Linked DNA regions of Rubrivivax gelatinosus IL144. The protein of the gene in region 2 interacts with the protein of the main gene of each other region in a pairwise test. Links are inferred from orthologs where the notes say so. Each region holds a gene or a part of one and is shown on either strand. Other genes may lie near its edges.

Evidence for each region. The genes of interacting proteins can lie anywhere in the genome.
Region 1: the proteins of rho (region 2) and hfq interact in binary tests that used the Escherichia coli proteins (3 or more experiments, as listed by UniProt). The link is inferred for Rubrivivax gelatinosus IL144 from one-to-one orthologs.

What each region holds. Positions count from the first base shown.
Region 1 is NC_017075.1:2,911,451-2,915,934, reverse strand. What follows is about bases 310-3,016. They hold hfq (RNA chaperone Hfq), read left to right. Parts: upstream 310-1,395; coding sequence 1,396-1,638; downstream 1,639-3,016. Other genes in these bases: hflK (FtsH protease activity modulator HflK), read left to right, coding at 2,848-3,016; hflX (GTPase HflX), read left to right, coding at 1,682-2,851; der (ribosome biogenesis GTPase Der), read left to right, coding at 310-1,320. In the rest of the region: more of der, read left to right, coding at 1-309; more of hflK, read left to right, coding at 3,017-4,107; protease modulator HflC, read left to right, coding at 4,126-4,484. UniProt on the Escherichia coli protein: RNA chaperone that binds small regulatory RNA (sRNAs) and mRNAs to facilitate mRNA translational regulation in response to envelope stress, environmental stress and changes in metabolite concentrations.
Region 2 is NC_017075.1:3,529,484-3,536,990, forward strand. Bases 2,183-4,999 are described here. They hold rho (transcription termination factor Rho), read left to right. Parts: upstream 2,183-2,866; coding sequence 2,867-4,132; downstream 4,133-4,999. Other genes in these bases: trxA (thioredoxin TrxA), read left to right, coding at 2,344-2,673; RGE_RS16120 (type B 50S ribosomal protein L31), read left to right, coding at 4,284-4,544; RGE_RS16125 (hypothetical protein), read left to right, coding at 4,642-4,999. Also shown: RGE_RS16100 (serine/threonine protein kinase), read right to left, coding at 1-373; RGE_RS16105 (serine/threonine protein kinase), read right to left, coding at 370-2,118; more of RGE_RS16125, read left to right, coding at 5,000-6,342; phosphate regulon sensor histidine kinase PhoR, read right to left, coding at 6,291-7,507. UniProt on the Escherichia coli protein: Facilitates transcription termination by a mechanism that involves Rho binding to the nascent RNA, activation of Rho's RNA-dependent ATPase activity, and release of the mRNA from the DNA template.

The sequences.
Region 1 (4,484 bases), 620 kb from region 2 along the record:
GGGCGGCCGAACGTCGGCAAGTCGACGCTGTTCAACCGGATCACGAAGAGCCGCGACGCCATCGTCGCCGACTTCGCCGGCCTGACGCGTGACCGCCACTACGGCGACGCCCGCCTGGGCGGGCGCGAGTTCATCGTCGTCGACACCGGCGGCTTCGAGCCCGAGAAGCCCAGCGGCGTCGTCGCCGAGATGGCCAAGCAGACCAAGCAGGCCGTCGCCGAGGCTGACGTCGTCGTCTTCGTCACCGACCTGCGTGCCGGCCTGTCGGCCCAGGACCACGACATCGCGCGCTTCCTGCGCACGCAGCAGAAGAAGGTCATCCTCGCGGTCAACAAGGCCGAAGGCATGGCCGAGTCGCCGCTGCTGGCCGAGTTCCACGAGCTCGGCATCGGCGAGCCGCATCCGCTGTCGGCCTCGCACGGCCAGGGCGTGCGCAGCCTGCTCGAGACGGCGCTGGAGGACTTCGACTTCGGCGACGAGGACGAGGAGGGCGGCGAGCCCGATGCCGACGCGCCGATCCGCCTGGCCGTCGCCGGCCGGCCCAACGTCGGCAAGTCGACGCTGATCAACGCCTGGCTGGGCGAGGAGCGCCTGGTGGCGTTCGACCAACCGGGCACGACGCGCGACGCGATCAAGGTCTCGCTGGAGCGCGAGGGCCGCCGTTTCGAGCTGATCGACACCGCCGGCCTGCGCCGCAAGGGCAAGGTCTTCGAGGCGATCGAGAAGTTCTCGGTCGTCAAGACGCTGCAGGCCATCGCCGACGCCAACGTCGTCGTGCTGATGGTCGACGCCACCGTCGGCGTCAGCGAGCAGGACGCGCACATCGCCGGTTACGTGCTCGAGTCCGGGCGTGCTGTCGTGCTGGCGCTCAACAAGTGGGACGCCACCGACGACTACCAGCGCCAGCAGCTGCAGCGCTCGATTGAGAGCCGCCTGGCGTTCCTGAAGTTCGCGCCGGTGCTGCAGATCTCGGCGAAGAAGCGCACCGGCCTCACGGCGCTGTGGAAGGCCATCCTGCACGCCCACGCCTCGGCGACGGTGAAGATGCCGACGCCGGTGCTGACGCGCCTGCTGATCGACGCCGTGCAGCACCAGGCCCCGCGGCGCGAAGGCGCTTTCCGGCCGAAGATGCGTTATGCCCACCAGGGCGGCATGAATCCGCCGCTGGTCGTGATCCACGGCAACTCGCTGGACCACATCACCGACGCCTACAAGCGTTATCTCGAAGGTCGTTTCCGCGAGCACTTCAAGCTCGTCGGCACGCCGATGCGGATCGAATTCCGTTCCTCGAAGAATCCCTTCGACGAACGCAGCCCCTGAGGCAATCCGCTTTTCAAGTCGGGTTCGCCCCCGTGTGATAACGTGGGGCACTCGACATTCAACACGGAGCATATCGTGAGCAACAAAGGCCAACTTTTGCAGGACCCCTTCCTGAACCTGCTGCGCAAAGAGCACGTGCCGGTCTCGATCTACCTGGTCAACGGCATCAAGCTCCAGGGCCACATCGAATCCTTCGACCAGTACGTCGTTCTGCTGCGCAACACCGTCACCCAGATGGTCTACAAGCACGCGATCTCCACCGTCGTGCCCAGCCGCGCGGTGAATTTCCATCCGAACGAGGCCTCCGAGCAGGCCTGATCCCGCTCGATTCCCTCCAACGAGACCCGCCACCACCCGAGCCTTGACTTCAGCTGCACCGCAGACGCTGTCGCAGGAGGGCGGCCCGACGCGCGCCGTGCTCGTCGGCGTCGACCTCGGCGGTGACAGCCACTTCGACCCCACCCTCGACGAACTCGCCTTGTTGGCCGAGTCGGCGGGCGACGTCGCGGTCGCCCGCGTCACCGCCCGCCGCAAGGCGCCCGACGCGGCGCTGTTCGTTGGTTCGGGCAAGGCCGACGAGATCCGGGCGATGGTCGGCGCCACGCAGGCGCACGGCGTCATCTTCGACCAGACGCTGTCGCCGGCGCAGCAGCGCAACCTGGAGCGCCACCTCGGCGTTCCGGTCGCCGACCGCACCTCGCTGATCCTCGACATCTTCGCCGCCCGCGCCCAGAGCCACGAAGGCAAGCTGCAGGTCGAGCTCGCCCGCCTGCAGTACGTCGCGACGCGGCTGGTGCGGCGCTGGTCGCACCTGGAGCGCCAGCGCGGCGGCATCGGCACGCGCGGCGGCCCGGGCGAGGCGCAGATCGAACTCGACCGGCGCATGATCGGCGAGCGCATCAAGTCGGTGAAGGCGCGGCTGGAGAAGGTCAAGCAGCAGCGCGGCACGCAGCGCCGGGCGCGCGAGCGCCGCGGCACCTTCCGCGTCTCGCTGGTCGGCTACACCAACGCCGGCAAGTCGACGCTGTTCAACGCCCTCGTCAAGGCGCGCACCTACGCCGCCGACCAGCTGTTCGCGACGCTGGACACGACGACGCGCTCGCTCTGGCTCGGCGAGGCCGGCGCCTCGGTGTCGCTGTCGGACACCGTCGGCTTCATCCGCGACCTGCCGCACAAGCTCGTCGAGGCTTTCGAGGCCACGCTGCGCGAGGCCGCCGACGCCGACCTGCTGCTGCACGTCGTCGACGCCGCGAGCCCGGCGCTGCTCGAGCAGCAGGCCGAGGTCGAGCGCGTGCTCGAGGAGATCGGGGCGGCCGGCGTGCCGCAGATCCTGGTCTTCAACAAATGCGACCTGCTCGAGGAGTCGCGGCTGCCACGCCAGCCGCGCGACGAGGTCGAGGTCCATCCGGGCATGCGCCGCGCGCGCGTGTTCGTCAGCGCACGCGACGGGCAGGGGCTCGACGTCCTGCGTCAGGTCATCGCCGAGGCCGCGCGTCCCGCGCCCGAGGCGCAAACGATCACCAACGAATGAAGCACACACCCCCCTTCAAGGTCTCGCGGCTGCGCGCTGCGCTGGCAGGCTGGGTCTTCAACAACCGCAACGACGGCCCGCCCGACCTCGACGAGCTCTGGCGCGACTTCAACCGCAAGCTGAGCGGCCTGTTCGGTGGCAAGGGCGGCGGTGGCGGCAACCGCAACGAAGGCGGCAACGGCGGCGGCTCCGGCGGCCCGTCGTTCCAGCCCGACATGAAGAGCGCCGGCATCGGCGTCGGCCTGATCGGCGCGGTCGTCGTGCTGGTCTGGCTGGGCAGCGGCTTCTTCATCGTCCAGGAAGGCCAGCAGGCGGTCGTCACGACCTTCGGCAAGTACAGCCACACGGCCGACGCCGGCTTCCAGTGGCGCTTTCCGTACCCGATCCAGGCCCACGAGACGGTCTCGGTGACGCAGCTGCGTTCGGTCGACGTCGGCCGCAACACGGTGGTCCAGGCCACCGGGCTGCGCGACTCGTCGATGCTGACGCAGGACGAGAACATCATCGACATCCGCTTCACCGTGCAGTACCGGCTGAGCGACGCGCGCCAGTACCTGTTCGAGAACCGCAACGCCGACGAAGCGGTGGTCCAGGCCGCCGAATCGGCGGTGCGCGAGATCGTCGGCCGCAGCAGCGTCGACTCGGTGCTCTACGAGCAGCGCGACGCGCTGGCCTCGGACCTCGTCAAGTCGATCCAGGCCCAGCTCGAGCGCCTGCGCGCCGGCATCATCATCGCCAACGTCAACGTCCAGAACGTGCAGGTGCCCGACGCGGTGCAGGCGGCGTTCAACGACGCCGTCAAGGCCGGCGCCGACCGCGACCGCTTCAAGAACGAAGGCCAGGCCTACGCCAGCGACGTGATCCCGAAGGCCCGCGGCAACGCTTCGCGCCTGGCCGAGGAAGCCGAGGGCTACCGCGCCCGCGTCATCGCCCAGGCCGAAGGTGACGCCCAGCGCTTCCGCTCGGTGCTCACCGAGTACCAGAAGGCGCCGGCGGTCACGCGCGACCGCATGTACCTCGACGCGATGCAGCAGATCTACTCGAACGTCTCCAAGGTGCTGGTCGACTCGCGCAGCGGCTCGAACCTGCTGTACCTGCCGCTGGACAAGCTGATCCAGCAGAGCGGCCCGAGCACCGCGCCGGCGCAGGCCCCGGTGGCCGTGCCGACGCCTTCGTCGACGCCGGACACGCTGTCCGGCAGCGCCGACATCCGTTCCCGCGACAACGCGCGCGCTCGCGACCGCGAAGGCCGCTGATCCAGGAGCACGCGAGACATGAATCGAATCGGAGTTATCGTCGCCGGCGCGCTGGTCGCGCTGATGCTTGCCGCATCGACGCTGTTCGTCGTCGACCAGCGCCAGGTGGCGGTCGTCTACGCCCTCGGCGAGATCAAGGAAGTCGTCACCGAGCCCGGCCTCAAGTTCAAGATGCCGCCGCCGTTCCAGAACGTCGTGTTCCTGGACAAGCGCATCCAGACGCTGGACAGCCCGGAGACGCGGCCGATCTTCACGGCCGAGAAGAAGAGCCTGGTCATCGACTGGCTGGTCAAGTGGCGCATCACCGAGCCGCGCCAGTTCATCCGCAACAACGGCACCGACATCCGCAACCTCGAGTCGCGGCTGGCGCCGGTGGT
Region 2 (7,507 bases):
GGGCGGCGGCCAGCGCGTCCAGGATGCCCAGCATCAGCGTCACCGCCTCGCGCGCCGGCAGCGCACCGCGCTCGCGCAGCGTCTCGGCCAGCGTGCGCCCGGGCACGTACTCGAAGACGAAATAGGGCTGGCCGCCGTGGCGGTCGGCCTCGAAGACCGGGACGACGTTCGGATGCGTCAGCCGGGCGACGCTGCGCGCCTCGTGCAGCCAGGCGTCGACGTCGGAGCTGCCGACGCTGTCGTTGAGCAGCTTGAGCGCGACGTCGCGGTCCAACCGCGGGTCGTGCGCCAGCCAGACGCTGGCCTGGGCACCGCGACCGAGTTCGCGGCGCAGTTCGAAGCGGCCGACCTGGCCGCCGGCACCCAGGCTCACGACATCGCTCCCGAGGCTCCGGCGACGCTGGCGCGGCGCTCCGCGGGCTCGGCGGCGCCGGCGGGCCGCATCGAGGCCGCGACGGCCTCCTGCAGCTCCTTGACCGACAGGCCCAGCGCGCGGCCGTAGCGCTGCGCGATGCGCTGCAGCGCCGGCCCGGGCGCGGCGCCGGTCGTCGCATAGGCATCGACGATCTCGTTGCCGGCGCTGGCCACCTGGCGCAGCAGCTCGGTGTCGCCGTCGGCATGGCGCACCGGTGTCTCCAGCGGCAGGCGGCGGATCATGTGCAGCACGCCGTCGTCCAGACCCCAGTGGCGCGCGACGGCGTGTCCCAACGCCTCGACGTCGATGCCGAGCACGGCAAAGGACGCGGCCTGCTCGCCCATGCCGGGGTCTTCGCGCTCGCTGCCGGGGGCCGGCTGCATCAGGCGGCGGATCTGCTGCGCCTCGTCGGGGAAGTGGTACTGCAGCACCAGGCGGCCGAGGTTCTGCAGCATCGCGAGCAAGGTCACGACCTCGGCGTCGTAGCCGGCGGGCCGCAAGGCCGCGGCCACGCGACCGGCACGCTTGACGCGCGCGATGAGCTGCAGCAGCTCGGCCGCGGCGTCCTCGGACAAGGGGCCGGGCCAGGGCCGCAGCGCGGTGGCGGCGCGGCGCACGCCGTCGATGCCGAGCATCGCGATCGCGCGGCGCAGCGTCAGGATCGGGCCGCTACCCGAGACCTGTGCACCGCGCACCTGGGCGGTGTTGACGGCGCGCAGCAGCTCGAAAGCCAGCGCCAGGTCCTGCAGCGCGACCTCGGCGATCTCGTTGGTGCGCTGGCGCTCCATCGCGCCCAGGCGGTTCAGGCGCCCGGCGGCGCCGGGCTGGGCGGGCAGCACGCCGGCGGCGCGCAGCCGGTCGGACAGCAGCGACAGCGCGCCGTTGCCGCCGGACTCGGCCTGGATCCAGCCTTCGAGCGCACGTGCCAGCGTGCGCGCGCTGCGGTAGCGCTGGCGCTCCTGGCGGTCGGTGGCGCGGTTGACGATGGCGCGCAGCGGCTCGGGCACGAGGTGGGCCGTCGCCCAGGGCAGGCGCACGATCTCGCGGCCCAGCGGCGGCATGCGCTCGACGACGCGCCCGGTGTCGGGCTCGTCCAGCGCGTGCTGGCCGGCCAGCGCGTGGTGCAGCAGCAGGCCGGCAGCCATCACGTCGCGCTGCGCGGCAGCCCGCTGCGCGGCCAGCGACGGCGCCTCGCCCTGCGGCGTGGCGACTTCCAGGCCGGCCAGACGCAGCCGGCCGTGGTCGTCGACGAGCACGACGAAACCTTGCAGGTCCTGGTGCGCGACGCCGGACTGGTGCGCGAACGCGAGGCCGGCGAGCAGCTGCACGAAGATCCCGGCGCACTCGGGCGGCGCCAGGCCTTGCGAGCCGACCCGCTCGGCCAGCGGCGCGGCGTCGTCCAGGTCGTAGGCGACGTAGGGCCAGCCGTCCTGCACGCCGATGTCCACGGCGACGGCGAGGTTCGGGTGCTGCAGCCGCGCGGCGCGCTGCACGGTCTCGGTCCAGCGCTCGAGCGCGGCGAGCTCGGCCGGCTGCACGCGCGGCAGCACGAGCAGCAGGTCGCGGCCGGCGCGCGCGTCGGCCACCAGCCAGGCCATCGTGCGCTCGCTCTTGCCGACGAGCCGCAGCAGCTGATAGGCGCCGAAGTGGCGCACCGCAGCGGAACGCGGCGCAGCCTCCGTGGCGGTTACGGGGTTGGACATGGTCCAGATTGGAAACCGGCGGGGCACATGCCGAAACCCCGATCTGGCGTCGTTTTCGGTTGCAGTTCGCGCGCCCGGCGCTATCGCGGTGATAGCCGCAGCCCAATCAGCCGAACAGGCCCTTTGTGCAAGAATCCGCCCGACGCATTCGCGTACCCTTCCCGGTTTACCGACCCATCCTGCGCCCGCCCGTGACGGCGACCGCGGCGCCCGGAGTTCACCCCCATGAGCAGCGAACTGATCAAGCACGTGACCGACGCGTCGTTCCAAAGCGACGTCCTGCAGGCCGACAAGCCCGTCCTCGTCGACTACTGGGCCGAGTGGTGCGGCCCCTGCAAGATGATCGCGCCGGTGCTCGACGAACTCGCGCCGGCCTACGACGGCCGTCTGCAGATCGCCAAGATGAACGTCGACGAGAACCGCGAAGTGCCGGCCAAGTTCGGCATCCGCGGCATCCCGACGCTGATGATCTTCAAGGGCGGCCAGCTCGCCGCGACCAAGGTCGGCGCGCTTTCCAAGGCACAACTGTCGGCCTTCATCGACAGCCATCTATAATGCGGCCGATCGGCGCCTGAGCATCACGCTCGCGGCGCCGACGGTACGCCCCCGCCCCGCTGCCCGCCGGCCTCCTCGCCGGCACACGAACAGGCAGCGGCACGCGGACCAGGCTCCCCTCCCACAGCCTCTCTCTACGCCTCGGCGGGCACCCTTGACGGGCGCTGGCCCGGCGTGACCAGGGTCTCGACCCATGCATCTGTCCGAACTGAAAGCGCAGCACGTCTCCGAGCTCATCAAGATGGGCGAAGCGCTGGAAATCGAGAACGTCGCCCGCCTGCGCAAGCAGGAGCTGATGTTCGCGATCATGAAAAAGCGCGCGAAGGCCGGTGAACAGGTCTTCGGCGACGGCGTGCTCGAAGTCCTGCCCGACGGCTTCGGCTTCCTGCGCTCGATCGAAGCCAGCTACATGGCTTCGACCGACGACATCTACCTGTCGCCGAGCCAGATCCGCCGCTTCAACCTGCACACCGGCGACATGGTCGAAGGCGAAGTGCGGGTGCCCAAGGACGGCGAGCGCTACTTCGCCCTCGTGAAGGTCGACCGTGTGAACGGCGTGACCCCGGAGGAGAGCAAGCACAAGATCATGTTCGAGAACTTGACGCCGCTCTTCCCGAAAGAGCAGTTCAAGCTCGAGCGCGACAACCTCAAGGCCGAGGAGAACATCACCGGCCGCATCATCGACCTCATCGCCCCGATCGGCAAAGGCCAGCGCGCGCTGCTCGTCGCCCAGCCCAAGACCGGCAAGACGGTGATGATGCAGCACCTGGCGCACGCGATCGTCGCCAACCACCCCGAGGTGCACCTGATCGTGCTGCTCGTCGACGAGCGACCCGAGGAAGTGACCGAGATGCTGCGCACCGTGCGCGGCGAGGTCATCAGCTCGACCTTCGACGAGCCCGCCGCGCGCCACGTGCAGGTCGCCGAGATGGTGATCGAGCGCGCCAAGCGCCTGGTCGAGCTGAAGAAGGACGTCGTGATCCTGCTCGACTCGATCACCCGCCTGGCCCGCGCCTACAACAACGTCCTGCCCTCGTCGGGCAAGGTGCTGACCGGCGGCGTCGACGCCAACGCGCTGCAGCGCCCGAAGCGCTTCTTCGGCGCCGCGCGCAACGTCGAGGAAGGCGGCTCGCTGACGATCATCGGCACCGCGCTGATCGACACCGGCAGCCGCATGGACGAGGTGATCTACGAAGAGTTCAAGGGCACCGGCAACTGCGAGATCCACCTGGATCGCCGCATGGCCGAGAAGCGCGTCTACCCGTCGATCCTGATCAACAAGTCGGGCACCCGCCGCGAGGAGTTGCTGCTCAAGCCGGAGATCCTGCAAAAGACCTGGATCCTGCGCAAGCTGCTCTATCCGATGGACGAGATCGAGGCGATGGAGTTCATCCTCGACAAGATGAAGGCGACGAAGAACAACCTGGACTTCTTCGACATGATGCGACGCGGCGGGTGATTCCGCGGTCGATCACGCCTTGCGCGCACTCGATGCGCGCACACGGGGCCCTACGGGGCCCCGTTTCACGCTAGAATCAGCGGTTTTTCCGCCACCGGGCAAGTGCGCCGACGTTTCGGCGTGGCTGCCACACCTGCACTCGAGAGGCACCATGAAAGAAGGCATCCACCCGAACTACCGCGAGGTCTGCTTCCAGGACCTGTCCAACGGCTTCAAGTTCGTGACGCGTTCGTGCGTTCAGACCAAGGAAACGATCAAGCTGGACGATGGCCGCGAGCTGCCGCTGGTGAAGCTCGAAACCACGAGCGAGACGCACCCGTTCTACACCGGTACGCAAAAGAGCGTGGACAACCTGGGCGGCCGCGTCGAGAAGTTCCGCAACAAGTTCGCGCGGGTCGGCCTCAAGAAGTGAGGCGTGCCCGCCGGGGCCCGCGCGCGGCCCCCGCTGGACAAGGCAGCCTCGGCTGCCTTTTCTTTTTTCCGCCGTCTTCACGCATCATCGTCCTCCGGTGAGCAGTCCCAATCCCGCCCTCGTCACCCAGCGCGGCGCGCGCTCCCTGCCGCGGCTGGCGCTGCTGGTGTTCTGTGCCGCGTACGTGCTGCCCGGCGTCTTCCACCGCGACCCCTGGCGCAACGCCGACCTCGTCGCCTACGGGCTGATGTCGGCGATCGCCGAAGGCCGGACGTCCTGGCTGTCGCCGACGCTGGGCGGGGTGCCGGCCGACGCCGCGCTGCTGCCGCACTGGCTGGGCGCGCTGGCGATCCAGTGGCTGGGCCCGCTGTTCGGCGACGGCGCCTTCGCCGCGCGCGTCCCGTTCGCGCTGCTGCTGGCGCTGGCGATGGTGCTGGTCTGGTACACGACCTACTACCTCGCGCGCACCCAGGCCGCGCAGCCGGTGGCCTTCGCCTTCGGCGGCGAGGCCGACCCCGTGGACTACGCGCGAGCGATCGCCGACGGCGCGCTGCTGGCGCTGATCGCGACGCTGGGCCTGCTGCAGCTGGGCCACGAGACGACGCCCGAACTCGGCCAGCTGGTCGGCGTGGGCCTGTTCATGCTGGCGCTGGCGATCGCGCCGTTTCGCCGCTGGCAGCCGCGCGTGGCCATCGTCGCCGCACTGCTGGTGCTGGCCGGCAGCGGCGCGCCGGCCACGGCGCTGGGCATCGGCCTGGGCGGCGTGCTGGTCTGCATGCGCTCGGCCTACGACACGGTGCGCCGCTTCGCGCCCTGGGTGGCCGCGGCGACGCTGGCCTCGGCGGCGCTGGCCGCCTGGCTGGGCGCCTGGCAGTGGCGCGCCTCCTGGCCCGACGCCGACGACGCCGTGACGCTGGCGCGCCAGTGGGCCTGGTTCCTGTGGCCGGCCTGGCCGCTGGTGCTGTGGACGCTGTGGCAGTGGCGCCGCCATCTGACGCACCGGCACATCTCGGTGCCGCTGGTGACCGTCGTCGTGGCGATGGTCGGGGCGATCGCGACAAACATGAACGAGCGCCTGCTGATGCTCGCCATCCCCGGGCTGGCGGTGCTGGCGGCGTTCGCGCTGCCGACGCTCAAGCGCACCAGTTCGGCGGCGATCGACTGGTTCTCGATGTTCTTCTTCACCTTCGGCGCGATCGCGATCTGGTTCTTCTACGTCGCGATGCAGACCGGGGTGCCGGCCAAGCCGGCGGCCAACGCGCTGCGCCTGGTGCCGGGCTACGTCGTGCGCTTCGAGCCGGTGGAACTGGCCTTCGCGCTGGCCGGCACGCTGGCCTGGTTATGGCTGCTGCGCTGGCGCACCGGGCGCCACCGCGAGGCGCTGTGGAAGAGCATGGTGATCCCGGCCGGCGGCGTCGCGCTGTGCTGGCTGCTGCTGATGACGCTGTGGCGCGCGCCGCTGGACTACGCGCGCAGCTCGCGCCCTGAAGTCGAACATCTGCGCGCCTATGTCGCCAGCGGCGGCTGCATCGCCGCGCCGGGCGCACCGTCGGTCGCGGTGGCGGCGCTCGAGGTCTTCGGCCGCTACCAGATCGACGCCAGCCCCGATGCCGTGAACGGCCGCTGCGACAACCTGCTGTACCGGGTGCGCGGCGTGAAGCCGCCGCCGGCGCCGCCGGGCTGGGTGCACGTGGCGACGCTGCAGCGCATGCAGGACCGCGGCGAGCGCTTCGCGCTCTACCGCCGTCAGGCCGCGCCGGCGGCCGCCGTCGAAGCGCCCGAGGCCGCGGCGCGCTGACGCAGCCGCGCCGCCGGGAACACGAGGCGGAAACGCGAGCCCCGGCCGGGCTCGCTGGCGACGTCGATCTCGCCGCCGTGGCGCTGCACGACGTGCTTGACGATCGACAGCCCCAGCCCGGTGCCGCCGGTCTCGCGCGAGCGGCTGCTGTCGACGCGGTAGAAACGTTCGGTCAGCCGCGGCAGGTGCTCGCGCGCGATGCCGACGCCGGTGTCGGCGACCTCGATCTCGGCGCTGCCGTCGTCGCGGGTACGGAAACGCAGGTCGATGCGCCCGCCTTCGGGCGTGTAGCGCACGGCGTTGCCGACGAGGTTGCCGATGGCGCTGAGCAGTTCGGTGTCGCTGCCGGCGATCTCGCAGTCCTCGCCCCCGGCGGCGCTGATCTCGTGGCGCCCGGCCGACAGCGCGCGGCCGTCGGCTTCGGCGCGGCGCAGCAGCGTCGCCACCGGCCACCAGCGGTCCGGCGGCGGCCGCGGGCTGCCTTCGAGCTGCGCCAGCGTCAGCAGGTCGGCGACCAGCGCCTGCATGCGGTTGGTCTGCTGCTCCATCAGTTTGAGCACACGCTCGCGCTCGACCGGCGTCAGCGGCAGCGAGGCCATGGTCTCGACGAAGCCGGCGAGCACCGTCAGCGGCGTGCGGATCTCGTGCGAGACGTTGGCGACGAAGTCGCGGCGCATCGCGTCGGCGCGCTCGCGCTCGGTGACGTCCAGCGACAGCACCAGGCGCAGGCCTTCGCCGTACTCGCGCACGATGACCGAGAAGCTGCGCCGGCCCAGCGGGTCGACCAGCATCAGCGGCTGGCTGAAGTCGCCGACCTGCAGGAACTGCACGAAAGCCGGCTGGCGCACGAGGTTGGTCACGCGCTGGCGACGGTCGCGCACCGGGTCCAGGCCGAAGTGGTCGGCGGCCTCCGAGTTGCACCACTCGATCTGGCCGCTGGCGTCGAGCATCATGACGCCGTTGGGCGAAGCCTCGATGGCCGACAGGAACTGCTCCAGGCGCTGGCGCTCGCGTTCGATCTGCGTCTCGCGCTGGCGAAAGCCCCGCTCCACGCGGTAGCCGAGTTCGCCCCAGAAGCCGGTGTCGCGCGGCGCGCCACGCGTCTGGTCGCCACGCAGCCAGTTCAACAGCCGGCGCGCGCGCCAGCCTTCGACGGCGGCCGCCA